Linked DNA regions of Spartinivicinus marinus. The protein of the gene in region 2 binds, or shares a complex with, the protein of the main gene of each other region. Links are inferred from orthologs where the notes say so. Each region holds a gene or a part of one and is shown on either strand. Other genes may lie near its edges.

The links.
Region 1: the proteins of OQE68_RS04675 (region 2) and sdhA are in contact, whole or in part, in a crystal structure (PDB 6C12), measured with the Escherichia coli proteins. The link is inferred for Spartinivicinus marinus from one-to-one orthologs.

What each region holds. Positions count from the first base shown.
Region 1 is NZ_JAPJZK010000001.1:330,182-345,316, forward strand. The notes cover bases 7,611-10,605. They hold sdhA (succinate dehydrogenase flavoprotein subunit), read right to left. Parts: upstream 9,997-10,605; coding sequence 8,224-9,996; downstream 7,611-8,223. Other genes in these bases: OQE68_RS01575 (succinate dehydrogenase iron-sulfur subunit), read right to left, coding at 7,611-8,213; sdhD (succinate dehydrogenase, hydrophobic membrane anchor protein), read right to left, coding at 10,000-10,368; sdhC (succinate dehydrogenase, cytochrome b556 subunit), read right to left, coding at 10,362-10,605. Also shown: sucC (ADP-forming succinate--CoA ligase subunit beta), read right to left, coding at 1-960; OQE68_RS01555 (hypothetical protein), read right to left, coding at 957-1,088; lpdA (dihydrolipoyl dehydrogenase), read right to left, coding at 1,164-2,606; odhB (2-oxoglutarate dehydrogenase complex dihydrolipoyllysine-residue succinyltransferase), read right to left, coding at 2,714-3,934; OQE68_RS01570 (2-oxoglutarate dehydrogenase E1 component), read right to left, coding at 4,015-6,852; more of OQE68_RS01575, read right to left, coding at 7,506-7,610; more of sdhC, read right to left, coding at 10,606-10,736; gltA (citrate synthase), read left to right, coding at 11,476-12,762; OQE68_RS01600 (YkgJ family cysteine cluster protein), read right to left, coding at 12,901-13,152; OQE68_RS01605 (GNAT family N-acetyltransferase), read right to left, coding at 13,166-13,675; OQE68_RS01610 (paraquat-inducible protein A), read left to right, coding at 13,791-14,399; OQE68_RS01615 (paraquat-inducible protein A), read left to right, coding at 14,389-15,045. UniProt on the Escherichia coli protein: Two distinct, membrane-bound, FAD-containing enzymes are responsible for the catalysis of fumarate and succinate interconversion; the fumarate reductase is used in anaerobic growth, and the succinate dehydrogenase is used in aerobic growth.
Region 2 is NZ_JAPJZK010000001.1:975,578-990,544, reverse strand. Bases 7,682-10,508 are described here. They hold OQE68_RS04675 (FAD assembly factor SdhE), read left to right. Parts: upstream 7,682-8,879; coding sequence 8,880-9,137; downstream 9,138-10,508. Other genes in these bases: nadB (L-aspartate oxidase), read right to left, coding at 9,661-10,508; OQE68_RS04670 (protein YgfX), read left to right, coding at 9,137-9,601; ygfZ (CAF17-like 4Fe-4S cluster assembly/insertion protein YgfZ), read right to left, coding at 7,696-8,724. Also shown: OQE68_RS04695 (aminoacyl-tRNA deacylase), read right to left, coding at 68-586; OQE68_RS04690 (transporter substrate-binding domain-containing protein), read left to right, coding at 772-6,618; OQE68_RS04685 (HDOD domain-containing protein), read right to left, coding at 6,755-7,591; more of nadB, read right to left, coding at 10,509-11,271; RNA polymerase sigma factor RpoE, read left to right, coding at 11,806-12,390; OQE68_RS04655 (sigma-E factor negative regulatory protein), read left to right, coding at 12,495-13,166; OQE68_RS04650 (MucB/RseB C-terminal domain-containing protein), read left to right, coding at 13,168-14,196; OQE68_RS04645 (SoxR reducing system RseC family protein), read left to right, coding at 14,287-14,769; OQE68_RS04640 (DegQ family serine endoprotease), read left to right, coding at 14,830-14,967. UniProt on the Escherichia coli protein: An FAD assembly protein, which accelerates covalent attachment of the cofactor into other proteins.

The DNA.
Region 1 (15,135 bases), 640 kb from region 2 along the record:
GCCGAAAATATTCACTAAAACCGCTTTTACATTGTCGTCAGACAAGATAATTTTGAATGCTTCAGCAACCCGCTCTTCAGTTGCACCGCCACCCACGTCTAGGAAGTTAGCTGGGGCACCACCGTGCAGCTTAACGATGTCCATGGTACCCATCGCCAGACCAGCACCATTCACCATACAACCAATGTTGCCATCTAATGCAACATAGTTAAGCTCCCAAGACGCTGCATGGGCTTCACGGGCGTCTTCCTGTGAAGGGTCATGCATTTCTTTTAGCTTAGGCTGACGGTACATAGCGTTACCATCGATATTAATTTTGCCATCCAAGCAATGCAGGTTACCTTCAGAGGTAATAACCAGCGGGTTAATTTCAAGCAGCGCTAAATCGTAGTCTTGGAATAGCTTGGCTAAGCCTAAGAAGATTTTGGTGAACTGCTTAATTTGAGCTGGATTTAAGCCCAATTGGAAAGCAATTTCACGGGCTTGATAAGGCTGAGCACCCACTAATGGGTCAACAATTGCCTTCAGAATTTTTTCTGGGGTTTCTTCAGCAACTTTCTCAATCTCTACGCCACCTTCAGTGGAAGCCATGAAAACAATACGGCGAGTTGAGCGGTCAACCACTGCACCTAAATACAGCTCCTGATCAATATCAGTGCAAGACTCCACCAAAATTTTACTGACTGGCTGGCCTTTTTCGTCTGTTTGGTAAGTCACTAGGTTCTTACCTAACCAATTAGCTGCAAAGGCTTGTACTTCGTCTTTAGAGCTAACCAGCTTAACGCCGCCGGCTTTACCGCGTCCACCTGCGTGAACTTGCGCTTTAACCACCCACTTGTCACCACCGATTTTATCAGCGGCTTCAGCAGCTGCTTCGGGGGTATCTACCGCATAGCCTTTGGAGACAGGCAGGCCATACTCAGCAAATAATTGCTTCGCCTGATACTCATGAAGATTCATGCTTCTTCTACCGTTTGTTGTGCTGTAATTCGAGTTGCACTTAACTCAATCAACAGTACTCTATGCCATTTACATAATGTAAATGCTAAAGCCCTGTTAACCCCATAAAAAACTATAGCAATCGACATTTAGAGTAGCCTAAATTCGCATTGCTATAGCAAAAAGGCAGCTTGGCTTTCTTAAAACCGAGCTGCCAAACCTAATTACTTACGACGCTTTTTATTGGCGATGTGAATAGCATGACCGTCAACCGCTAATGCCGCTTCATGTAATGCTTCAGATAAGGTTGGATGTGAGAAAACTGTTAAGCCTAAATCTTCTGCACTAGAGCCGAATTCCATAGCGATAGCACCTTGCTGAACCAGTTCAGCTGCGCTTGGGCCAACTACGTGAACCCCTAAAATACGGTCAGTTTTTTCGTGTGCAATCACTTTAACAGAGCCTGCCGTGTCGTTGGCAGCCATTGCCCGACCACTGGCAGCAAATGGGAAGGTACCCACTTTATAGGGCTCGCCAGAGGCTTTGACTTCTTCTTCGGTTTTACCGACCCAAGCCACTTCTGGATGAGTATAAATAACCGAAGGAATTAAATCGTAGTTCATTTGAGCGGCTTGGCCAGCAATTAACTCAGCCACCATAATGCCCTCTTCTGAGCCTTTATGGGCTAACATTGGACCACGAACAACGTCACCTACTGCATAAATGCCAGGCACTTCTGTACGACACTGGTCGTCAACAAAAATAAAGCCGCGTTCGTCCATCTTAACGCCAGAATCATCCGCTAATAGGTTTTCTGTGTAAGGACGACGGCCGACTGCAACAATCACTTTATCGAAAAGTTCTTCGCACTCTTCACCTTTCTCATTGGTATATTTTACAGCCACTTCGTTACCGCGAACTTCAGAGCCTGTGACCCGGCAGTTTAAGCGAATGTCTAACTTTTGCTTTTTGAAAATCTTGGCTGCTTCTTTGGCTATTTGCTGGTCAGCTGCAGCCAAGAAAGTATCCATTGCTTCAAGTACAATCACTTCAGCACCTAGCCGACCCCAAACACTACCTAACTCTAAACCGATAACACCAGCACCAATTACACCTAAACGCTTTGGTACTTCTTGGAATTCTAAAGCACCTGTTGAGTCAACAATTAAGCCTTCTGTTAATGGTGTTGGTGGAATTTCAATTGGGCTAGAGCCAGTCGCTATAATAATATTTTCAGCATTCAATAGCTCAGCACTGCCATCACGCTTAGTCACTTCTACTTGCTTGCCTGCTAATACTTTGCCAGCGCCTTCATAGGCAGTGACGCCATTAGCTTTAAATAAACCGGCTACACCACCCGTTAGATTTTTAACAATCTGGTCTTTACGTTTAATCATGGCAGGGACATCAATATCAACGTTATCTACGCTAATGCCATGCACTTTAAAATGATCTTTTGCTTCTTCGTATTTATGGGAGCTATCTAATAAGGCTTTTGATGGAATACAACCTACATTAAGACAAGTGCCGCCTAAAGCCACTTTACCGTCTTTTCCAATCCACTTTTCAATACAAGCCGTTTTTAAACCCAACTGCGCAGCACGAATAGCTGCAACATAACCGGCAGGGCCTGCACCAATTACCACAACATCAAATTTTTGAGCCATGTTTAATGTCCTAAATCAATTTTGCGCTTGGCAAATAAGCCTGGAGGTTGCTGCTTTTACCTAGGTTAAAGGCAGCAACCTCATTATTCTGAGAATAAATTAGGTGCTTAGATTTCCAATAAAATACGAGCAGGATCTTCTAGCATTTCCTTGATAGCCACTAAGAAAGTCACTGCTTCTTTGCCATCAAGTAAACGATGGTCATAAGACAGTGCTAAGTACATCATTGGTAGTATTTCTACTTTGCCATTCACTGCCATTGGCCGCTCTTGAATTTTGTGCATACCTAAAATAGCGGTTTGTGGTGGGTTCAAAATAGGGGTAGAGATAAGTGAACCAAATACACCACCATTAGAAATAGTGAAGGTACCGCCAGTCATTTCATCAATCGATAACTTGCCATCCCGCGCTTTTAAGCCATATTCACGAATTTTCGCTTCAACTTCAGCCAACCCCATATTTTCAGCATTACGTAAGACAGGTACGACCAAACCACGATCAGAAGAAACCGCAACACCGACATCTTGATAGCCATGATAAACAATATCATTACCGTCAATAGAAGCATTTACGGCTGGATAACGCTTCAGCGCTTCCACTGCAGCCTTAACGAAAAATGACATAAAGCCTAAGCGAGTACCATTATGAGACTTTTCAAACACGTCTTTGTATTTGTTGCGCAGTTCCATAACGGGCTTCATGTTAACTTCGTTAAACGTTGTTAACATCGCTGCAGTTTGTTGGGCTTGTACTAAACGTTCTGCTACACGAGCACGTAAACGGCTCATGGGTACGCGTTTTTCTTCACGAGGACCACCACTGGCAACCGGTGCTTGTGCAGTGGCTGGTTGAGAAGCAGTGGTTGGTGCTGACTGTCCTGCTTGCTTAGCATGCGCTAATGCATCTTCTTTAGTGACTCGGCCACCTTTACCCGTGCCTTTAATTACACTGTGGTCAAGACCATGTTCATCAGCAATTCGACGAGCGGCTGGGCTTAAAATGGCTTCACCTGTTGCTGCCTGACTAGCGGCTGGCGCAGCAGCTTCTGCAGCCGGAGCAGTTCCTGCGGTTGGTGCCGCAGATGCCGCAGCACCTTCTTCAAATACGCCAATAATCGCTTCGCTTTCAACCACATCGCCTTCAGCAGCGACAATCTCTTTTAACACACCATCAGCAGGGGCAACGACTTCTAAAACCACTTTATCAGTTTCAATATCTACTAATAATTCGTCGCGGCTGCAGGCTTCTCCCACTTTTTTGTGCCAAGTGGCGACGGTGCCGTCAGCAACTGATTCCGGAAAAGTAGGTGCTTTTATTTCAGTGGCCATGTTGTTTCCTTAAAAACCTTTAATGTTTACTGCTTGTTACCCAATCTTTAAGTAAGGCGCTGTTACACGCCCTTCAATCATTAAATAGTGAAAGCGTCATCTACCAGCTTTTGCTGCTCTTCCACATGCACTGACATATAACCACAGGCAGGGGCTGCAGAGGCTTCCCGACCTGCGTATTCTAAATACAGCTGCTTGTTAGGATGCTCTGCTATCACCCGTCGCATATGATGCTGGCTAGAGTACCAAGCCCCCTGGTTCATAGGCTCTTCCTGGCACCACACCACACGCTCTAAATTTGGATACTGTGCAAACACAGCTTCCAGATCGTCATGGGGGAATGGGTAAAGTTGTTCAATACGTATAATTGCTGCATCGTTAAGATTTTCTGCACGACGCTTTTGCAGTAAGTCGTAATAAACCTTACCACTACACATAATTAAACGCTTAACGTCAGCTGGCTTAATATCATCCACCTCTGCTAATACTGTATGGAAGCTACCTTCTGCCAGCTCTTCTAAGGTTGAAACAGCAAGTTTATGGCGAAGCAAACTCTTGGGTGTTAATGCGATCAGCGGCTTACGCAGAGGACGTAATACTTGTCGCCTAAGCATATGGAACACTTGAGCAGGCGTTGTAGGTACACAAACCTGTACATTATGTTCCGCACATAATTGCAAATAACGTTCTAGCCGAGCTGAAGAGTGCTCAGGACCCTGCCCTTCATAGCCATGGGGCAACAGCATGGTTAATCCACACAAACGTCCCCATTTGTGCTCACCACTGGTAATAAATTGATCGACAACCACCTGAGCACCATTCGCAAAGTCACCAAATTGTGCTTCCCAAATGACTAATGCATTTGGGGTAGTGGTTGCATAGCCATACTCAAATGCTAACACCGCTTCTTCTGATAAGAATGAATCATAAATATCAAAGGCTGGCTGATCTTCGGCAAGATTTTTTAACGGAATATAAGCTTCACCGTCTTTTTGATTATGCAGTACCGCATGACGGTGAGAGAAAGTACCACGACCGACATCCTGACCCGTAATCCGAATGGGATTGTTCTGATGTAATAACGTGGCATAAGCCATGGTTTCCGCAAAGCCCCAGTTAATGGGTAAAGCACCCGCTGCCATTTTGCGGCGATCTTCAATAATTTTCCCAACCTGGCGTTGTACAACAACACCATCAGGAATGTCGTGTAGTTTATTAGCCAGCTCTTGCAGTACATTAATATCTACCTGAGTGTCGTGTTTTGCAGTCCACTCATGACCGATATAGGGAGCCCAATCAACAAATAGTTCTTTGTTAGGCTCTTTTACCAGGCTTTTCACGACATGTTGGCCATTATCCAGTGCTGTGCGATAGCCTTCGAATATTTGCTTGTCTTCTTCTGCAGTTAACGTACCTTCTTTAATCAGGCGCTCTGCATACAAAGTACGCGTGGTTGGTTGATTTTTAATAACCTGGTACATCAGTGGTTGAGTACCCGATGGTTCATCCGCTTCGTTATGGCCCCGGCGGCGATAACAAACCAAATCAATGACCACATCTTTCTTAAATTGCATCCGGTAGTCTAAAGCCAGGCGAGTGACAAATAATACCGCTTCTGGATCATCACCATTCACATGCAAAATAGGCGCTTCAACAATTTTAGCTACATCGGTGCAGTATTCTGTTGAACGGGCATCATCCTGGCGGCTAGTGGTAAAACCAACCTGATTGTTAATGATAATATGGATAGTGCCACCTGTCTTATAAGCACGAGTCTGCGACATTTGCATGGTTTCCATCACCACACCTTGTCCTGCAAATGCAGCATCACCATGAAGATTAATAGGCACCACTAAATCACGATTAACATCGTTACGACGATCTTGACGAGCTCTTACCGAACCTTCAACGACAGGCGAAACAATTTCTAAATGTGAAGGGTTAAAAGCCATCGCTAAGTGAATTTCGCCACCCGGCGTCATCACGTTAGATGAAAAACCTTGGTGGTATTTCACATCACCAGAACCTTCATCCTGAAGTTTTTTCCCTTCAAACTCATCAAATAAATCGGCTGGGTTTTTACCCAGAATATTCACCAATAAATTCAATCGGCCCCGGTGTGCCATACCAATGACCATTTCTTTGGCCCCATAAGAACCGGCCCGTTGAATAAGCTCATCAACCATCGGCACTAAGCTTTCGCCCCCTTCCAGGCCAAAACGTTTAGTCCCTGGGTATTTAGTGCCTAAATATTTCTCTAAACCTTCAGCTGCAGATAATCGCTCTAACAAGTGCAGTTTGGATTCTTTGCTGATGGTAGGGTGAGCACGATTAGACTCTAGGCGTTGCTCAAACCAGCGACGCTCTTCTGAATCCACTATGTGCATAAACTCAGCACCAATGGTAGAGCAGTAGGTATTTTTTAAACCTTGCCAGATTTCTTTAAGGGTGGCTTCGTCTTTACCAAAAGAGAGCGAGGCTGTTTGAAAAACGGTGTCTAAATCAGCTTGATTAAGCCCATGGTGTTCTAACGTTAAATCTGGAACTTGCTGGCGCTGCTGGAGATTTAGAGGATCAAGCTTAGCATTCTGGTGACCCCGTTGACGGAATGACTCAATCAACTCCATTACCTGAACTTGTTTTTTTTCGTGTTCAGAAGTAACGGAAACCGGTGCCATTACATGGGAGGTAGATCGTTGTTTGGCTAATAGCTGAAAGTGTTCTCGAATCGTTGCATGCGAAACATCTTGAGCACTAACACCTTCAATTTGTGGCAACTTTTCAAAATAATCACGCCACTCTTCTGGGATGGCATTTGGATCACGCAAAAATTGCTCGTATAACTCTTCTACATAAGCTGCATTGCCACCAGATATATGCGCCGTCCGCCACATCTGGTGCATGACACCTTCTTGCATTCTTATTACCCCATGAGTAAGACAGCTATCCGGCAAGTTTTGTCAGGTTTTCACCCCTGATCAAGCAAAACTGCTTTTATCTAGGGCTAAACAGCTTATTACTTGTTGACCAAATAAGCTTAAGCTGCTTTACCAGATAGGCCGACAAACAGACTCGTTATATTTCGGTTCTAACACTCACACAAAAACCGGGGCATAACGGCAGTTGTATTTAAACGAAAAATTAAACACAGGCTACCAGCTCCGGCTATTCAGTTGCATTACAATACATCAATTTAAAAGCACCTTTTTAAAAGCCTATTCTTAAAAAGACGCCCTTATAAATACACTCTTATAAACACACGATTGCAAGTACATTCTTACACGTACATTTATAAATGCATTCGCACTGTAATACAGTTAACCCTGCATGTAGGGCACTTGTCGGAAATACTCAACCAACTGACGCTTTGGGTTTTATACCTATTACCAAAAGCAATTAGTATAAGTACATCTAACCAAAATAATTAAAAGGACTTGCCCACTTTTGATTATTTTGTCAGATATTTACAGGCAGAAAAAATATACGACTGTAAATAATTCAACCTACCTGTTTAAATGCCCTACAAAAATCAGGTGCACAGTATGAACTGAAACACCTAAAATTACTATTACTAAGTCCCACTCTTTAGCAGCATTTGCCGGATATGGCCAATGGCGCGAGTCGGGTTAAGCCCTTTAGGGCAAACATTGACACAATTCATTATACCCCGGCAACGGAATACACTAAAAGGGTCGTCTAATTCTGCAAGCCGTTCTTCAGTGTGCGTATCACGACTATCTGCAAGAAAACGATAAGCCTGTAATAAACCAGCAGGACCAACAAACTTATCAGGATTCCACCAAAATGAAGGACAAGAAGTAGAACAGCAAGCACATAAAATACACTCATACAAGCCGTCTAATTTTTCTCTGTCTTCAGGCATTTGCAGTCGCTCAATTGCTGGTGCTGGCTCGTCATTTAGCAGATAAGGTTTAATTTTCTCATACTGCTTATAGAATTGACTCATATCTACCACCAGGTCACGTACCACAGGTAACCCAGGTAATGGCCGCAAGATCAGTTTATTACTGCCTTTGGTAGCCTCTGATACAGGGGTAATACACGCCAACCCATTGGTGCCATTCATGTTCATGCCATCAGAGCCACATACGCCTTCACGGCAGGAACGACGGTAAGCTAACGATGGGTCCTGTTCTTTTAACAGACCCAACACATCCAGCACCATTAAATCCTTACCTTCAGGAAGATCAATGGTCACATCCTGCATGTAAGGGGTTTTATCGGTTTCAGGATTATAACGATAGATACTGACTAACATGATCTCCCCCTTAGTATTTACGTGCTTTTGGTGGAAACGCATCAACTGTCTTCGGCGAGAAATTAACGTCTCGCTTACCAATCCGTTTCTCTAATGGGAAATACATGGAGTGTTTTAACCAGTTTTTATCATCCCGATCTGGGTAATCATCTCTGGCGTGAGCACCACGACTTTCTTTGCGTTCTTCAGCCGCCATAGCAGTAGCAAAAGCTACTTCATAGAGGTTTTCTAACTCTAGGGCTTCAATACGTGCAGTATTAAATGCAGATGACTTGTCTTCTAAATAGGTATTTTGAATCCGCTCGCCAATTTCCTCGAGTATCTTAATGCCTTTTTGCATACTCTTGCCTTCACGGAACACACCAAAATAAAGCTGCATGGTCTTTTGTAATTCAGCGCGCACTTCAGCGACTTTTTCTCCGTCTTTTGACGTATTCAAGCGATTCAAACGGGACATCGCCGCTTCAATATCGGTGTCACTAGCATCCATGGAGTCAAAGCCTTCACGTAATGACTGCTCAATTTGCAAGCCAGCTGCACGACCAAATACCACTAAGTCAAGTAATGAGTTACCACCTAAACGGTTAGCGCCGTGTACTGATACACAAGCCACTTCACCACAGGCATAAAGGCCTTCAACAATCATGTCTTTGCCTTTCTTATCTTGAGCGATAGCCTGACCACCCACATTCGTTGCTACACCCCCCATCATATAGTGACAGGTTGGTACAACAGGAATCGGCTGCTTAACTGGATCAGCGTGTGCAAAGGTACGGGATAATTCTAAAATACCCGGCAGACGTAAATTCAGGGTTTCTTCACCCAAGTGATCTAACTTTAACAATACGTGGTCTTTATTAGGACCACAGCCACGGCCTTCCAGTATTTCTAAAATCATCGAGCGGGCAACCACGTCACGACCAGCCAAGTCTTTTGCGTTAGGGGCATAACGCTCCATAAAACGCTCACCTTCACTGTTGATTAAGTAACCACCTTCACCACGACAGCCTTCAGTCACCAGCACTCCGGCTCCGGCAATACCGGTTGGGTGGAACTGCCACATTTCCATATCTTGCGCTGGCACACCGGCACGCAATGACATACCCACACCATCACCGGTATTAATCAATGCATTGGTGGTGGATTGGTAAATACGACCGGCGCCGCCCGTTGCTAATACTGTGGCTTTTGATTTGATATAAACGGTTTCGCCGGTTTCGATGCAAATCGCAACCACACCAACAATTGAACCTTGTTGGTTTTTAACCAAATCAACGGCATACCATTCATTTAAGAAGGTAGTACCGCCTTTTAAGTTACCTTGATAAAGCGCATGTAACAGAGCATGGCCAGTACGGTCTGCTGCTGCACAGGTTCTGGCTGCCTGACCACCTTCACCAAAATTTTTCGACTGACCACCAAAAGGCCGCTGATAAATACGACCAGTTTCAGTACGGGAAAATGGCAGCCCCATATGCTCAAGCTCAAATACGGCTTGCGGACCTACCGAGCACATATATTCGATAGCATCCTGATCACCAATGTAATCAGAACCTTTTACAGTGTCGTACATATGCCAACGCCAATCATCATTAGGATCAGAGCTAGCAATGGCACAGGTAATGCCACCTTGTGCAGAAACAGTGTGCGAACGTGTTGGAAACACTTTAGTTATACAGGCAGTTTTAACACCTGACTCAGTTAATTGCAGTGCCGCGCGCATCCCGGCACCACCACCACCAACTACAATTGCATCAAAGGAAATGGTGCGAATATTGGCCATTGATTATAATCCCCACAAAATCTGAATACCCCAAACCACATAAGCAAACATGGCAAAGCCACATAGCGCTTGTACAGAAAAGCGGACAACAACCGCTTTATTGCCAATTGCTTGCTCAGTCAGGTAGTCGGTCGTGATGGTCCACATACCAACCCAGGCATGCGCACCTAATGCGACAATGGCCATTAAGCTAAAAATACGCATACCCGTCCCGCTGAAAAGTGCATGCCAGTCAGCATAGGTCAAGCCAGGATGCGTAATGAAATAGCCCATCATAAAAATAAAATAGGCACCTAATACAATGGCTGATACACGCTGTACCATCCAGTCATATAAGCCACTACGAGACAAGTTGGTTACATTGGTTACCATACCCACACCCCAGCTATCAGAATCAGTAATACAGAAACAGCAAGTGTCACTTTGGAGGCTAATAAGCCAGACTCTTTACCATCAGCAATATCGATGTCGAGCAGCAAGTGTTTTACACCAGCAACAAAGTGATAAATTAATGCCGACAACAAGCCCCAAGTGATAAACTTGGCGAAGGGATGACTCATTGTTTCTTTTACACTGTTAAAGCCTTCTTCAGAGCTTAGGGATGAGTCCAAAGCACATAAAAGAAAAGCGATGCCAACAAAAAGAATGACACCCGATATACGGTGGAGGATGGAAGTGTACGCTGGTAACGGGAGTTTTATAGTTCTAAGATCTAAGTTTACAGGTCGTTTGCTATTCACGGCTCTTTCACACTCAAGCAGGCCCAGTCAGGCGTGATATCTTTTGGACGCGTACAAAGACTCGTGCTGCATCCTATAAATGAGTGACGCCACTTATTTATAGGATGCAGCTCGTTTCATAAATAGGTTAGAAGTCATTGACTGTATTAGCCAGTAACCCCAACAAATTCGCGGCTGAAGTATAAATAGATCGTTTATTAATTACAATTGTGTAATGTTACTACATCTGCCCATAAGCAGGTTATTTTTTAATCAAATTTTATATAAACAGAAAATTAATACATCCTTAACGTAATAACCAGTGATTAATTACAAAGATAGAAGACTGTTATTAACTAGTTAAATATGCTACTAAGATAGGCTAAGCTGTTTCCCCCCGGAGTCTACAACAGCTTAAGGTAACAACTATATAATTTTTCAGTAATAATTATTCAACAAACCATAATAATCATTCACGCAGGGTATACATTTGACAAACTGCTCTTTCTCTCTATAGTTGTGCCCGTTTACTGAGGGTATCGTAGCAGGTTTTCGGCATCCTCCGACCTCCTGGGAAGATATAATTAAGACGGTGTTTATTCGTCAATTTACTAGCGTTTGTTGATAATTACTTGCAAGCTGCCAAAAGCGTTCTTTGCTTAAACGTCAACAGACCCTAAGTGTTTTACAATAGTAAGAGGGTATATCCGTACCAATGATGTTTTACCCTTCCAAAAGAATGGCATGATAGGAGGCCTAGATGGCAGAAAAAAAAGCGCAATTGACCATCGGCGATACAACCCATGAACTACCCGTTTACTCCGGTTCGCTTGGGCCTGATGTAATTGATGTACGAGAGTTAACGTCCAAAGGGTTTTTTACTTTTGATCCTGGCTTCGTATCCACTGCCGCTTGCGAGTCAAAAATTACCTTTATTGACGGCGCTAAAGGCGTGCTACTACACCGTGGCTACCCTATCGAACAACTAGCCGAACAATCAGACTATTTAGAAGTTTGCTATTTGCTGATGTATGGCGATCTACCCACAACTGAGCAAAAAGCAAAATTTATTGCTACCATCAAAAACCACACCATGGTTCATGAGCAACTGCGAAACTTTTTTAATGGTTTCCGCCGTGATGCACACCCGATGGCTATCATGTGTGGGGTAGTGGGTGCATTATCGGCTTTCTACCATGACTCACTGGATATCAGTAACGAGCACCATCGAGAAATTGCCGCCTTCCGGTTAATTTCAAAAATGCCAACCCTGGCTGCCATGGTATATAAATATTCCATCGGCCAACCCTTCATGTATCCACGCAATGATTTAAGCTATGGCGAAAACTTCTTGCACATGATGTTTGGCACCCCTTGTGAAGAAAGCAATATTAACCCCGTACTTGCTCGTGCCATGGACCGGATTTTCCTACTGCATGCTGACCATGAACAGAACGCTTCAACCTCCACTGTTCGCCTGGCTGGTTCATCTGGGGCCAACCCATTTGCCTGCATTGCTTCTGGAATTGCGGCCTTATGGGGGCCAGCTCATGGAGGTGCCAACGAAGCTGTACTCAATATGCTGGAAGAAATTGGCGACGAGAAACATATTGATACGTTTATTGCCCGCGCAAAAGACAAAGATGACCCATTCCGTCTAATGGGCTTCGGCCACCGGGTATACAAAAACTTCGACCCACGCGCTAAAGTCATGAAGCAAAGCTGTGATGAAGTGTTGGAAGAACTTGGCCTGGAAAACGACCCATTACTGAAAATTGCCAAGCGACTGGAAAAAATTGCGTTAGAAGACGAGTATTTTGTGAAACGCAAACTGTATCCAAACGTCGACTTTTATTCTGGCATTATTTTAAAAGCCATTGGTATTCCTACAGAAATGTTCACTGTGATCTTCGCCACTGGCCGAACCCCAGGCTGGATCGCCCACTGGCACGAAATGATCAGCGGCCCATACCGAATTGGTCGTCCACGTCAGTTGTATACCGGCTCAGAAAAGCGGGATTTTGTACCGGTGGATAAGCGGAAGTAGAACCTTCTAGTCTTTATTAAGTTCAAATAAAAATCCCCCTCAATCCCCCTTTTTTAAAGGGGGAGGCTGGGTTGTGCTAAAGTTATAATCCCCAGCTTTTGCGACATCCTCCAGAGGGAGAGTGAGCTAAAAAGGACCTCAATTCGTCACCACCTCCAACTCCATCAAATTCACCAATGCCTGCTGAGTCGTCTCACCACAAACGGCTGTATCTGCCGTAAACTGCAAACACACCGTGGGCCGCTCTGGTTGACCAAATAACCGACAGAGATTGTGCTCATTTAACTGAACACAACGCTCACCCGCTAACTTCCCATCAGGCATACCAGGAATTCGGCTGGAAATTGAAGGAGCAATACAGCAAGCACCACACCCCATACGACATTGCATGTAACACTAATACCTACGATTGAATAACGGTTTCCGTATTATACAGCTGAAACCCCCTTGCCTGATAGTTTGTCAACGCAGCAGGGTGATCTTCGGTACAGGTATGCACCCACACTCGCTCTGAAGCCAGCTGCCAGGCCTGTCGAATAGCCTCTGATAATAAATAGCCTCCTAGCTTCATTCCAATAAACTGTGGTAGCAATCCAAAATATTTTAGCTCCACATCAGCTGCTTGCTGCTCCAGCTCAAAGTAACCTGCAGGTGTACCCGACACATAAAGCAAGGTGGTATACAGCACATCCCGTTCAACATAGGCTTGCCACTGTTGTTTAGACCAAGACAATTTCTCATGCCATTGCCAAGGCTCGCCGACCACCTGATATAAGAATCGATTTAATTGCCAACAGGAAATTCCAGCCCGTTGCAATTGCACATCAAGTGTTGGCGCAGCTACCGGGTTTAACTGGTCAAGTGACTTCATTTCTAAATAATAAATAGTACTACTAGACTCAGATACTGCCATATCAATAATATCCCTTGCTTTTTAATGAACGCTATCACACTCAACAAGAATCAACTATCGTATTAACTCAACTACCGTTAAAGTCGTCTTTTTGTAATCTCTTACCTAGGAGCCTATGGACACCCTGACAGCCTGTCACGAATGCGATTTACTCGTGCCAATTAAGCCGCTACCAAAAGGTTGTAAAGCACGCTGTCCCCGCTGTGGTTATACCCTTTATGAAAATACACCTCATACTGTAGAAAAAACCCTAGCTCTTTGTTTAAGCGCGATTATTTTATTTATTCCTGCGATTACCCTGCCCCTATTATCCATGCGGATGCTAGGCCAATCACAGCATGACACCGTTGTCGCTGGCATTTATGTGCTTTTTACCCATGACCTATGGTGGACTGCATTACTGATCAGTTTTTGTAGTATTATTGCCCCTTTTATCAAACTCCTTTTATTGACTTACGTATTAATGGGCATAATCCGCAAAAAAACTCGGTTTCTCCATATTCAAGCTTTCCGTGGTTATCAAAAGCTCGACACCTGGAGCATGCTAGAGGTGTATATGCTGGGGATTTTAGTGTCTATGATTAAATTGCTTGAGCTGGCAGAATTACACTTTGGGTTAGGACTTGCTTGCTTTATCGGCTTATTATTAGCTGTTATTTTTATTCGAGTGATTCTCAATAAGCATCAGGTTTGGTCATTATTGGAGCAATATCGTGTCAACTAAGTCCTGGCTGACCGCGCAACAAGCGCAGCTTATTGTTTGCCATGAATGCCATAAAGTATGTCGTCTACATAACCATCACTCAGCCATCGCTATTCGCTGCCCCCGCTGCCATAGCCAGCTACATAGCCGTTACCCTAATAGCCTGGCAAAAACCTGGGCATTAACCTTAACCAGCTTAATTTTATTTATTCCAGCCAATACCTACCCGATTACTAAAATTGCTTTTTTTGGCAATGGGCAAGCCGATACCATTATGTCAGGCGTGATAGCTTTGGCAAAAGCAGGCATGATTCCTATTGCTGCTGTGGTATTTATTGCCAGTATTGCTGTACCTTTTTTAAAGTTATTGGGGCTAACGGTTTTATTACTGTCGGTACAATTCAAGTGGTCGCTAAGCCCCCATCAACGGACTTTACTGTACCGCATGATTGAGTGGATTGGCCGTTGGTCCATGTTAGATTTATTTGTCATTGCCACCCTGGTTGCACTCGTCAGAATGGGCAACCTGGCAACCATTGAAGCAGGAGTCGGTGCAGGTGCATTCGGCGGCGTGGTGGTCATGACCATGTTTGCTGCAATGAGTTTTGATCCACGACTGATTTGGGATAATGCTTCCCCAACAAATGGAGGCTGTCGCAAAAGCTAGCGGATATGGGGTGACAGAATATCCTGTTATTCCATATCGGACACTAGATTTATTTTCAACACCCTCACCCCAGCCCTCTCCCAGAGGGAG
Region 2 (14,967 bases):
GTCTTCTAGCAGTCCTTAAATTTAGCCAAACAAACGGCTCTTATATGAGCCATTTGGTTTTTGGAGTTTAATGTTTCACTGTACCCATCCGTGGACGGTCATGTTCGTAATGACTGCTTTGGGTATAAAAGCCTCCTCGCACGATTTTAGGTTTTACCAGTCGCTCAAAGTCTCGATAATCCATGCGGATTATTTCATTATGATTGCCTGCATTGAATGCAATCTTATGGTCGTCAACCAATGCTTCTGCTACATAAACAGGGATATTAAATAAATTACCAAAGGGGGGCATAGCGCCAGTTTTGCAGTGAGGAAATAAGTCGCTGAATTCACTTTCATGGGCTAATTCAATATCAACTGCACCTAAGTATTTGCCAATAGTATTTAAGTCGATAGCATAATTGGATGGCATCACTAACATTGACATGACATCATCTACTTTCACCATGACTGTTTTGGCAAAGTCTTTGCCACTAACATGTGCCGATTGTGCTACTTCTTGTGCTGTAAAGCCTACAGAATGCTCATGAATACTGTAAGGAACGTTTTTATCCTGTAAGTATTCGGTTAGTTGGGGAATGGCCATAGCAGCCTCCGTTATTTCAGAAGCCTGAAAACAAGGATATGTTTAAATTATAGATCAATAGCATCGGATTTATTTCCCCGTTTCTTTCATTACCCTGCCATGGTTATAATTCATTACATAGGGTTCTAAGAGTGCCCTAATAATAAAAATGGGTTTATCTCAGTCAGCATTGCCATGGTCTATTGATGAAGCAATTTACTTTTTTTCTGTTGTTCCCGTTATGGTTCGTTATCACCACTTTTTGCAGTATTCTCCAAGCCGAACAGGGAGAGCAGGCTGGTAATAACCAGCCTCAAGAGACGATAACGGTAGCCTACTCACTAGGCCAAGAACCTTATCAGTTCACAAATGAGCAAGGTCAGGCTGATGGTTTTGTGATTGATTTGTGGCGGCGCTGGGCTGGTCAAGCCAATGTGCAGGTGCGTTTTTTGGGTGCGCCAGCGATAGTGGCTGCGGAAATGGTGGCAAGAGGACATGCAGATATTCATGCTGGTTTACTTACCAAAGATCTAAAGGCAATTAACCTAAAAGGTGTTACGCCAGTAGGAAAAAGTAGTATTTACTTTTTTTATCATCGGAATGTTTTGGGTGTTAAAAGCTTGCAAGACTTGGCAGGCTTTAAAATAGGCATAGTTAGTGGCTCCGACACTGAAGAGGAAATAACAAGTCGATTAAAAGATGCCTCATTAGTTAAGTATCAAAACAATATGGCAATGTTGAAAGCTGCCCAGGCTGGAGAAATTCGAGTCTTTGTAGGCAGTGGACCTACTTTGCGGTTTTTAATGGCCAAGCAGGGGATCTCTCGGGAATATAATTATCAAGCAGAACAGCCTCTGTATCAGCGAACCCTTTATGCTGCTGTAAACCCTGAAAATGAATCAATAGACGCTTTAATTCGAGAAGGCATGCAAGAAATTTCGGCAGCTGATCGTAAAGCAATAGAAAACAAATGGTTGGAACAAACCCAAAGCTACACCAGTGGAGCTTTAATTATTGCTATTGATACTGACTTCCCTCCTTTATCATTTTTAAACTCCAAAGGTCGTCCTGCTGGGCTCTTTGTCGATTTATGGCGGTTGTGGGCTAAAAAAAATGGCAAACAAGTGCGCTTTAAGGCAACCGAGTGGCAGGAAACATTGGAATCAGTACAGGATGGGGAAGTTGATATTCACTCCGGGCTTTCGGAGACTACTGCTCGTAAAGAATGGCTGGAATTTTCGCAACCTTTTTATGAAATGAGCTCGGTGTTGTTTTATGACGCGTCGAGTGAGCCTGTTCGTAATAAAGAGCAACTAGCCGGTAAACGGCTAGGGGTAGTAAGAGGAACATCCCATCAGGTGCATATAGATAAACATTGGTCTGATGCACGAGTGATAACCTTTGAAAACAATGAAAGCCTGATTCGTGCGTTACAGGTGAAACAAATCGATGCGTTTATTGCTGAACGAGTGTCGATTAATATTTTGTTGAATCGGCTGGGGCTAGTGGGTGAAATAAAAGCATCTACCCAGTTTTCTTTCCGAGAAAAATTTCATGCGGGGGTGCTAAAAGGCCGTCGAGACTTATTAAATGACATTAATAAGGGACTAAGCCTGATCACTCATGAAGAGTTTCGAGAAATGGAAGCTCGTTGGTTAGCTGACCCCAAAACTCGTTATTTCAGTGATCAGGCGGTTCCCCTTAAATTAACAGAAGAAGAGAAACAGTGGCTGGCAGATCACCCAGTAATAACTTTTACTGGTGACCCCAAATATCCCCCTATCGAGTTTTTGGATGAAGATGGGAAGTACCAAGGGATAGCGGCAGACTATGTAGCGATAATTGAAAAGCGCTTGGGAATTACCATGAAATATATCCCGTCCGCTAACTGGGAGGCCGCTAGAGATAAATTACGTCGTCGCGAAGTGGATATGCTGAGTGTGATTGCCTGGGATGAAGATCATGCTAAACGCTATGCTTTTACCCAGCCTTACCTTGAAATACCCACTGATATTATTGCTCGTAGCACAGACGACAGTATAAAGAAAATAAAAGACTTATCAGGTAAAAAAGTGGCCACCTTGCCTGACTTTGAAGCTACTGAGTTTATTAAATCTCAATACCCAGATATCGAATTTATTAATGTTCCTGATTTTGCTAGGGGTATTAAACAGGTGTCGTTAGGGCAGTTAGATGCCATGATAGTGAATCGGGCAACCCTTTCCTACTCAATTGATCGAACCAAGATTACTAATTTACGTAATGTGGCTGAAGTGGGTTTTAATTATCGATACCGAATGGCTACCCACAGACACTGGGAAGTGTTTAGTACGATCTTAAATAAAGTATTGAGTAGTATTCCAACCAAAGAAAAAAATGAAATCGAAGGAAAGTGGATCTCTATCCAGCCCCGGGTATGGAAGCCGACGAAAGAATTTATTATCGGGGTGGTTATTACCCTGGCCATTATCTTATTGATCATTTACTGGAACTGGCGTCTATCCAGAGAAATTGATGAGCGTCATAAGGCAGAAAAAGCCTTACGCATGCGAGCACAAATGGACCGGATGATCAGTAATATTACCCGGCAGTTTATGGATCGAGAGCTTGATGAAGCAATTCAGTACACCATCAGGGTGATTGGCGAATTCATGGGAGCTGATCGCAGTTATGTGCTGAATTATGAGTCTGACTATAAAAGTGCTGGCATCACCCATAACTGGCATATTAAATCAATGCCAGATTATACCGAGCAACAGCAGCAAATGTTAACCGAGCATTTTCGGGCTTTGGATAGTCGGCCGCTAAAAGGGGAAGTGTGCCAGTGGTCGCTGGGTAGCTTTGGTGTGCATGAACCATCTTCTGTGCGCCATTATTTAGAATCACTCAATATACGCTCAGTTATTCATGTACCAATGTTACTGTCAGGGCGGGTCGTTGGCTCCATTGCTCAGGTTACAGTCGATCAAGATAAAACCTGGACCAGTGAAGAAGTTGCCCTGTTATGGCGTGCTGGAGAATTAATTGCCATTGGGCGGGCTCGTAAAGATGCTGAAGATGCATTACGTATCAGTGAGGAGCGTTATCAACTGGCAATGGATGCTGCCACAGATGGACTATGGGACTGGAATATTCCTGCAGGCAAAATTTATTTCAGCCCTCGTTTTGCCATCATGTTAGGGTATCAGCCTGATACGATAAAAGGAACAAAAGAAGCCTGGGAAGATTTAATTCACCCTGATGATAAAGCGCAAACAACGGCATTTTTAGATCATATGTTTGCCACTCAAAATGACAGTTTCGAATGTACTTATCGAGTACGTCGACAAGAAGGCAGTTATAGTACAGTACAAACTCGCGGTAAGGTGGTTAAGCGAAATCATAAAAATGAACCCTTGCGTGCAGTGGGTACTCATGTAGATATCACGGAAGAATTAACCCGCCGACAAGAATTATCATTAGCACGCTTTTCTTTGGATAATTCTGCAGATGATGTTCTTTGGGTGCGCCAGGATGGTAGCCATCGTTATGTGAATATGGCCTTATGCCGCTCATTGGGCTATGAGCACGACGAATTACTCAATAAAAAAGTCACGGATATTGACCCGGAATTGAATCAGCGAGCCTGGGAATCTTTGTGGAATGTGTTAACTCGTGGAAAACCCAGAACCTTTGAAACCCTTCGACGACGTAAAGATAATTCTGTTTATCCTGTGGAGGTAACAGCTAATTTTATGGAGTATGACGGCGAAGGTTATGTGTTTATGTCTAGTCGGGATATTACTGATCGTAAGCACGCTGAAGAAGCACTTCGTCAAGCCAAAGAAACAGCTGATCAGGCAAATTTAGCTAAAAGCGAATTTTTAGCCAATATGAGTCATGAAATTCGTACGCCAATGAACGCCATTATTGGTATGAGTCATTTAGCTCTTCAAACAGAGCTTAGTAAAAAACAATACGACTATATTAGTAAAATTAAATCTTCATCCCATGCTTTGCTAGGCATTATTAATGACATTCTAGATTTCTCAAAAATTGAAGCGGGCAAAATGGATATGGAGTCCATCAACTTCGATATAGAGGAAGTCTTTGATAATTTGTCAAGCATGATGGGAGTTAAAGCAGAGGAAAAAAATCTAAAAGTAGTCTATCAAATAGAGCCTGATGTACCTCGTCAATTAATTGGTGATCCGCTACGGCTGGGCCAAGTCTTAATTAATTTAACCCATAATGCGATTAAATTTACCCGTAAAGGCCAAGTGACGGTTAGCGCTAAAGTACGTTCGAAAGGTGATGAAGAAGTCGAACTGGTATTTACTGTTAAGGATACAGGTATTGGAATTAGTGAAGACCATTTAACTCGCTTATTTGACTCATTTTCTCAGGTGGATGGCTCTACTACTCGTAAATTTGGTGGCACAGGATTAGGCTTGGCTATTTGTAAAAAACTGGTGGCCATGATGGGGGGGGATATAAAAGTAGTGAGCGAAGTGGGGCATGGCAGTGAGTTTGTGTTTACCGCTAAACTTGGCATTCATCGTTCAGAAGATCAATTAAAAAGACTCAGTGAAGAGCTGCAAGGGGTTCGCGTACTGATAGTGGATGATAATGAAACATCGCAAACAGTGCTCACTGATATGCTGGAAACATTTAGTCTTAGGCCTGAAGCGGTCAGCTCCGCGACAGAAGCTTATGAGCTAATAAAGCAAGCTAATCACACCCCTGGTGATTGTTTTGAATTGGTGTTAATGGATTGGCGAATGCCCGACACTGATGGTATCGATGCCTCAATTCATATTAAGCAAATGGAAGGGCTATTTAAAATACCTGCAATTGTGATGGTAACGGCCTATGGCCGAGAAGAAATTATGCAGCAGGCACAAGGTGCAGTAGATGGCTTTTTAATTAAACCTGTTAGCCCTTCTGTATTACTAGAAACTGTCTTAAGAACCTGTGATCGCTGGTATCGAGCCAGAGTATTAAAAGGTAGTCAGCAATTAACTCAAATAGCGCCGCAATTAGCCGGGGCTAAAGTGCTGTTAGCAGAAGATAATGAAATTAACCAACAGGTTGCTCAGGAGCTGCTATTAGCGTTGGGCCTAGATGTTGTTATTGTCAATAATGGCCGAGAGGCAGTAGAACGAATTCAGCAGGATAATTTTCAGCTGGTATTTATGGATATTCAAATGCCAGAAATGGATGGTTTTCAGGCAACGGAAAAAATTCGCAGTATGCCACAGTTTGATAAGCTGCCTATTGTGGCAATGACAGCTCATGCAATGCGACGAGATCGAGAAAAATGCTTAGCTGCAGGAATGAATGACCATATTGCAAAGCCATTAAACCCCGATGAATTAAGCGTCATGATTGCCAGGTGGTTAAAAGCGAAACCAATTATCAGTAATAAAAGGGTCAATCAACCACAGTTAGAATGGCCAGAGCAGCTTGCCAGTATTGATTTAACTGCAGGCTTATCCAGGGTTATGCAAAATCAGGTTTTATATTGTAAGTTGCTTCGAGACTTTATTAATCAGCAGCCAGCAAATTTACAGTCGCTGGAGCAGTCACTTACCAGTCAAGACTGGGAACAAGCCCTTTATCAAGCACACACAATGAAGGGGGTTGCTGGTAATATCGGTGCCAATGAATTACAAGACAGTTGCTTGGCATTAGAAAAACTACTTAAAGCAGAGCAGTTTGAACAAGCTGAACAGGCACTTAATCAGCTAGAAGCTTGCTCTCAAATGTTGTCCGAAGAGTTGAGTCAGCTACCAGGCGTGATTATTGATGATACGACAACTGACACCCAAACAACGGTTGAAGCTGAAGTAGCTGGTGAGCACGACAGTAATAATGCCCCCTCTACAGATGAGCTTGGTCAATTGAAAAATATGTTGGCTAGCGGGGATACTGAAGTAATGGCCGTTTGGCAGAAGTTAATGCCCCAGTTAACAAATGCGCTTGACCCTAAACTATTAGGCCAAATTGGAGAAAAAATTGATAACTTTGATTTTGATGAAGCGTTGCACTTGGTAGAAGAGAATATACCTTAAATATAGTGTTGCGAAAGGCTAGTAATACGCTTACCTATAAACCCTGTTGCCAGACGCTAAAAAAAGAGCATATGGCAGCAGGGTAAGCGATAGTGTTAAACCATTAAAAGCAGTTAGGTTAAAAGCAATTAGGTCATTATTGGGCTAGCAGGGCCATAGCGGCTTCCATTTCATCACTCAAGTCTTCCGCTTCGTTCATATCCACATTTGGATCTAAGCCGAGCTTTTCAAAAGCCTTAATTGAACTCCAGTCCATTTCTGTATAAGGATGACCGGTACCGACTAAGCTTTGTAAGTTAGCGACCATCACAATATCTACGTAATCTACCTTAGGGGAGTTTCGATCAAACTTGATATATTCTTCTGGTACTTTGGCAATCATGCTGGGGAAATCCCAAGCTTCTAGAATCTTCGTGCCCAGAGTGGGGTGGGTTTTTTCAATGACATGGGCCAGGGTAATACTATCAGGAATGCTGGAAATACTTTCCACGTAAGTAAGTACGGGTAGTGCACCAATTTTATGCATGAGTCCTGCTAGCATCGCTTGGTCTGGCTGCAACTTAGTATAGTGCCTGCATAATACATTACAGATACCTGCGACTTCAGTGCTTTTAGACCACACATCGCGCATCATTTTATCTACAACATCTGAAGTGGCTTGGAACATTTGTTCCATTGCCAGGCCAGTAGCAAGGTTAGCGCTATAGGTCATACCTAGTCGATTAACCGCCATTTGGATATTGTCGATTTCACGGCTGGTCCGCATTAAGGGGGAATTGACCACTTTGATAATACGGGCAGTAATGGCAGCATCATTGCTAATGACTTTTGCCAGCTCATTAACGCCTGCTTCAGGGTCTTCAGCGGTTTCCCGTACCTTTAATGCGACTTCAGGAAGGGTTGGCAGGCTTAATTCATCGTTTCTAAGTGCGTCTAAAATCTCTTCTTCAATTCGTTCTGACAGGTTAGCCATAAGGGAAGCACCCAAATTAATCAGTCCGGGATTAGAGTATAGTCCGTATAATTGGCGAACAAGATAAATATACCCCTAGCATATTACCAGGGGGGTGTATCTTTTTAGACAGTATAGGGCAAATCCAGCAATGTCACTTTTTCATTTGGTTGTTTGGCAAAATATAAGTCGTCTGTTGCAACTGCTTTATCTTGCAGCACGGCTAGCGCTTGGTATTGGTTATCAGTTATTTTTGCGCTATTAATCAAGTGGCCTACATTTGCCGTATGTGAGTGAGATTGCAGGGGAGTCATGCTAGGAATAGGCTGATCTGTTTGGTATTGAATGCGATACAGGTGATTTTTTTGTTTCCCTAAGTATTGCATACGAGCAACAATTTCTTGACCTGTATAGCACCCTTTTTTAAAGCTTATGCCTCCTGTGACCTGCATATTAAACTGTTGAGGAATAAACTCCAGGCGGGCCTCTTGATTTAGCCAAGCTAAGCCTGCCTGGATATCAAGTAACTGCCATTGGCTGTAGTTGACAGGAACCACTTCAGCGGGAAGGCTTTCCCATAATTGGATTGCAGCTGCTGTGGTTAGCCAAGCCTGATAACAGTGGGGCTGATTTGGTAGCTGATAAACTACCTGGTTATTAGAAGACAGGCTTTGCCCAGTCTCTGTCGGTGCTGGGATTTGCTGGCTATTGAGCAATGAGGGAATATTTGAGCCTGTCAGCCCAATGCTTATATATTGATCAGTTGTGTTAAGCATTTCAGCTTTAAAAAAAGCACAGTATTTTTTAAGTTCTGCAATCATCGGGTCGACTAAATTGCGATCCATAATTAGCCAAAAACGATCAGGCAGGCGAAGTAGGTAAAAGTTGGCAAGCATTCGTCCTTTATTATTGCAACAGGCACCTAATGTTAGGGTATTTTCCGGAAGTGCTTTGACATCACAAGTCAGCTGTCCTTGTAAAAACTGCTCAGCACTTTCTCCGGATACTTGTAAAATTCCCAGTGGCCCAAGGTCGCTAATGATGGATTGCTGCGTTGTGTCTGGTAACGCCTCTTTGTTTTGGAAGCATGTCAGTTGATGGCCATCAAAGGTTGCACCCTGTTTAATTAGAAATGATTGCCATGTGGTGGTCATGTTGAACGTTTAACCCATTGTGAGTGATGATAAAAGAGAGCCTGATTGACATATTACTGAGTTTATCAACATGAATAAATGCGTAATTTGTTAAGGATGCATATAATGCTAAGGGGGTGAAACAGCCCCTTATCTCAAAGTAGTAGAGGCTTGTTATGAAATCACAAACTGAACTGAATCGGTTATTTTGGCATAGTCGGCGCGGTATGCTGGAGTTGGATGTACTATTAGTGCCTTTTTTAAAGGAAGCTTATCCGCAGCTGAGTCCTGAAGATCAAGCCCACTATGAAAAGCTGCTAAGCTGTGAAGATCAAGATATGTTTGGCTGGTTTATGCAAAAGAATCGTCCAGAAGATCCGGATCTGGCTCGGATAGTTAATATTATCTTGGACCGAGTGCAACCTAAGGATTAATGTCAGCTAGTAATAGTCACCAACTTGATTTAAAAGTCGGCCCTTCAAAAGTTTTGTGTATTTATCTTGCCAGCCTATATGCGGGGTTGGGAGTTTTGCTTTGTTGGCTGGCAGATATACATTGGGTGTTTAAGTTGGCTGCGGTTGGCGGCCTGCTAATTTTTGGCTGTTATCAGGTTTTGTTGTATGGTCTGAAAAAGTTACCTAATAGTGTTATTGAACTGAAGCGGTTGAGCCAAACACAGTGGCAGCTATTAACCAGTCAGCAAAAAGCTTATCAGGGAGAGCTAGCAAATGACTGTTTTATCACGGTCCCGTTAACCATTGTAAGGATTAAAAGCAGCCGGCTGTCACAACGCTCCCTGGTGATTACCCCTGACTCTGTTGATAAAGAAGCCTATCGTCAGCTGAGAGTAATCTTAAGTCATGATTTTACCGCTGAGCCAGAAAACCCCTTTCTTTAAAAGCTAACTTTGCAAAAGTCTATTTTGTAGTAGTTTGTTCAGCTTTCTATGGGTTACCGTTAGAAGTTTGCGCCGAGAAAATTCTCAGGAGTTAAAATGGTATCAGTAGCAACAGGTAGTTGCTCTGGGTAGTCAAGGGTATAATGTAACCCACGACTTTCTTTTCGTTGTAAGGCGGACTGAATAATTAAGTCTGCAACGACAGCAAGGTTGCGCAATTCAATTAAGTCATTACTGACTTTGTAGTTGCTGTAAAACTCATAAATCTCTTGTTGTAACAGGTTAATACGGTGTTTGGCGCGTTGTAAGCGCTTATTAGTTCTGACGATACCTACATAGTCCCACATAAACCGTCTTAATTCTTCCCAGTTGTGGGCAATAATAATGTCTTCATCAGAGTCAGTGACCTGGCTTTCATCCCATGCAGGTACAGCGGGTGTTGTCTGGGTATTTGGTAGTTTTTCTAAAATATTTGTCGCTGCAGAGCGGCCATAAACAATGCACTCTAGTAATGAGTTGCTGGCCAGTCGGTTGGCTCCATGCAATCCTGTAAAGCTGGCTTCACCGATAGCGTAAAGGTTGGGGATATCTGTTTGACCATGTTGATCAACTAAAATTCCTCCGCAAGTGTAGTGAGCTGCTGGTACTACAGGAATTGGCTCTTTGGTGATATCAATACCAAAGCTGGCACAGCGTTGTAATATGGTGGGGAAATGTTGCTCGATAAATTTTGCTGGCTTATGACTAATATCTAAAAATACACAATCTAAACCCAGACGCTTCATTTCATGGTCAATACCTCGAGCCACAATATCGCGAGGAGCTAATTCGCCGCGTGGATCGAACTGATCCATAAAACGCTGACCATTCGGTAATAGTAGTTTTCCACCTTCCCCTCTAACGGCTTCAGAAATTAAAAACGACTTGGCATGGGGATGAAATAAGCAGGTGGGGTGAAACTGATTGAATTCCATATTAGCTACCCGGCAGCCTGCCCGCCATGCCATTGCAATACCGTCACCTGAAGCACCATCCTGATTACTGGTATATAGATAAACTTTGCTGGCACCGCCTGTAGCAATGACTGTGAACTTAGTTTGAAATAGTTCCACTTGATCAGTGCTAAGATTCAATACGTAAGCACCTATACAACAGTTGTGAGGATGGCCAAATTTTTGGCTGTTAATCAAGTCAATAGCAACGCGTTGGTCAAATAGGGTGATGTTTGGGTGAGCCTGGGCTTTTTCTATGAGTGTTTCAAAAATTGCTTGGCCTGTGGCATCGGCTGCATGGATAACACGACGATGGCTATGACCACCCTCTTTAGTCAGGTGAAAACCATTATTACTTTTTCTATCTCTGGTAAAAGGTACACCACTATTAATTAGCCATTGGATACTTTCTTGACTATGGCTAACAGTGTATTTAACTGCATCTGCATGGCAAAGACCGGCTCCAGCCTTTTCAGTATCGTTAATATGCGCTTCTATGGTATCGTCACTGTCAATTACAGCTGCAACACCTCCTTGGGCCCAATAAGTTGAGCCTGCAGCCAGGTCGGCTTTGCTTAATACGGCTACACTAGACTGTTCAGCAAGGTGAAGGGCTAACGTTAGGCCTGCTGCACCGCTTCCAATAATGAGGACATCAAAATGATGGGCTGTTTTCATAAAGTGGGAGCTAATCAATGAGCATTTAACAAAAAACGCTAGTATAACTGCATACCCTTTATGGCGGCTAGCATGATTACGACACTAAAACTGTTAATTAAATAACGAGACTACTGTGGCGCTAATCAATCAATTTTGTGAAAAAGCTTGAAGTTCTGAAAGGAACTTAAGGCGATTGAGTGAATCAATTATCCGTCGGGAAATAGAAAGTTGTTTTCTATCAATAGGCTACAACTGTTGTTAGTTTGGCTTAGGTGCAACCAGCTTGATAGCTGAAAAGCGGTTTGACAGACAGATAATACAGATAACTAAGGCATTTTTAGGTAGTTTAAGAAGGCAGTTGAGTAAAGTTAATTGGATAAGTTGGTTTATTAAATCCTGCGGGGCAAGATCAGATGACTTATCCTAAAAAAGCAGAGAACTTTTGTTATTGAGTATGGTCTACACAACAGAACAAAATGTGATGCTTCGGCAACTCCCACGTAGTTTTCAGCTGCAAGTGCAGCCTTTAGCCATTGAGCGGGGGAGGTGACGATGGTAAGTACGCAAGACTCGGATCAGCAATTAGTTGAGCGAGTGCAACAGGGGGATAAGCGTGCTTTTGATATGTTGGTAATGAAATACCAGCACAAAATCCTGGGACTGGTTAGTCGTTATATTCATGATCATCAGGAAGTTCAGGATGTTGCTCAAGAAGCGTTTATCAAAGCTTACCGAGCACTTGATAAATTCAGAGGAGACAGCGCATTTTATACTTGGTTGTATCGAATTGCGATCAATACAGCAAAAAATCACTTAGTATCCAAGGGGCGGCGTCCACCTGATACTGATGTTGATACTGAGGATGCTGAGTACTTTGAAGGACAAAATCCTCTTAAAGATATTGAATCACCAGAAAATCGGCTTTTTCGTGATGAAGTAGAAAAAGTGGTCTATAAGGCAATTGCGGGCTTGCCAGATGACCTAAGAACAGCGGTGACATTACGAGAATTTGATGGCTTAAGTTATGAAGAAATTGCTGAAGTTATGCAGTGTCCCGTCGGGACAGTGCGGTCACGAATTTTTCGTGCAAGGGAAGCAATTGATAAACAAATTAGGCCATTAGTTAACCAAGCTTAATGTTTTAATAATTGGTTTGAGATTATTGAAGTTAAGCTATTTAAAGTTAGGCATGAAAGAGAAAGAAATGCGACAAAAATATAGCTATTCTTGTGAGGTGCCTCATGAATCAAGATGAACGTTTGTGCGAGTCATTGTCCGCATTCATCGATGGTGAGGCCAGTGAGTTAGAAACACACCGACTGCTTAAACAGTCGCAAGAAAATGATGAGGTTAGGCAAACATCATTTCGGTACCACCTGATTGGTGAGGCCATGCGACATGAAACACATCAGTTTTCCTCCATTGATATTTCCTCTGCGGTGAGTGCTGCCATAAAGGAGGAGCCAGCGTTACAAGCTAGCTCTGAGAGTGGAGCTGAAAAAACTATGGTGGGACGTTGGTTGCAACCTTTAGCCAGTGTTGCCGTTGCTGCATCTGTTGCCTTTGCTGTAGTAGTAGGCGTACAGGTATTCCAGACTGAGCAAATAGAGCAGCCAGGACAACAACTTGCTGTCACTGATCAAGAGCGAGCAGCGGAAACTAATGCAAAATACACAGCACCTGCTTTTAATACTGGGCCACAGTTAGCATCATCGCCACAAGCGGTAACGCCTGTCTCGGTTGTTCAGCAGTCTGCTGTGAATTCTCCTCGGCTATTTCCTCAGCAAACAATTGACCAAGCAACGCAAACTCGCATTCAGTCTTATTTGATGCAGCATGCTGAGCACTCAACGCTTACTAATGGTCAAGGTATTTTACCATTTGCCCGAGTAGATAAATTTGAGACTCAGTAGTATGAAAAAGCGGTATTGGAGTCGAGCTACCTCGTGGCTAGCTTTTTCATTATTGATTGGATCAAGTGGCAATATTTTAGCGGAAACAGGCCTGTCAGCTGCACAATGGTTGACAGGAATGACTAAAGCATTTCGTGAATTAAATTATGAAGGGCAGTTTATTTATCAGCACAGCCAAGGCTTGAACAGTATTGCTATTACTCATTCTGTAACCGATGGTCAAGAAAGAGAGCGGCTGGTGTTTTTGGATGGACCCAAACGAGAAGTTGTGCGAGATGGTAATAAGGTAGTTTGTATCAATGCTGATAATGAAGTGATTCGCTTTGAGCGTGGTGACTCTCCATTAGCATTTGGGAGGATTCTTAGTGAGAATCCAAATAAACTAGCCGAACATTACAGTTTAAAAGTAGCAGGTAAAGGTCGGGTAGCCGGTCGAGAGGCAGTTGTCGTTTTGGTTCAGCCCAAGGATGAGTTTCGCTATGGCTATGAAATATGGTTAGACGAGGCCTCATCTTTACTGTTAAAGCTGGTCTTACTTAACCGAAAAGGGGAAATGCTAGAGCGACTTCAGTTTACTTCCCTTGAAATTGGGCATGAAATCCCTGAAACCAAACTGGTTACCTCTTTAAAGGGGTCTATTAAGTCAGAAAAAGTTATCGTATCCAAAGCTTTCAATAAAGCTAATGGCAAGCCAGGTGACAGTGAAAATTGGTATGTTAATTGGGTTCCTCCTGGGTTTGAGTTATTTCGTCGTAATCAACAGCACAGCCCTGTGACCAAAAAAGCAGTTGAGTCATTGATGTATACTGATGGTCTTGCAGGCTTCTCTATTTTTGTTGAGGCAAAACCTACGAATGCTGTATCAGTCATTAAACGAGAAGGTGCGATTACTGCGTTTACTAAAGTATTGTCATTTGAACAAGGTGAGTTTTTAATTACAGTAGTGGGTGAACTTCCTTTGGTGGCAGCTGAACGTATTGCAATGTCAGTAAAGTTGCAGAAAGGAAGAGCTGTTTCTATAAGCCAATAGCCGTCTAAAGTTTAATAATGGGTTACATAATTAACTATCGTGGCGATTGGACTATCATAATAGGTTTAAATACAGTTGGTTTAGTTATTAATGGTTGAAGAGCACGGAATTGTAACAGCTATTGATAAAAGTGGTGGTGTTTGGGTTGAAACTCAACAGCAATCAGTATGTGGCCAATGTGCTGCAAATAAAGGTTGTGGCCATAAGCTGTTAAATAAACTGCCGTCTAGACAAGTTGTTTCTGCTTCCTCTATTAAGGTGAGAAGCGATTATTCTCTGCAAGTGGGCGATGCAGTTGTTATTGGAATTCCTGAAAATACCTTAGTTAAGGGTTCATTGTTAGTTTATTTATTACCTTTGGTATTTATGTTGTTTACCTGCTGGCTACTGAAGTGGCAAGGCTATCAAGAGCAGGTCACTATCCTATTTGGTTTTGTCAGTTTGTTTCTGAGTTTTTATTTGTTACGAAAAATTATTAATAAAACATCTTTTCAACAATCACTGGAGCCGTCAGTGCTAAAGGTTTTGGTGCCTATTCAAGACACTGAAAGCCCATTAGTGACTTCCTTATAAAGCTAACACTTTAAGACATTAGGTTAATAACAAACTCTTAGCGAAGGGATTAAATTTTTTATGAAAGTGAGATCTTGGCTTAAACAATCAACAGCAATCTTTGCACTGTTTATAACGGTTCAACTAACCGCTTACGCAAAGTCTTTACCTGAGTTTACGGAGTTAGTAGAAGAGGCTTCGCCTGCGGTAGTTAATATT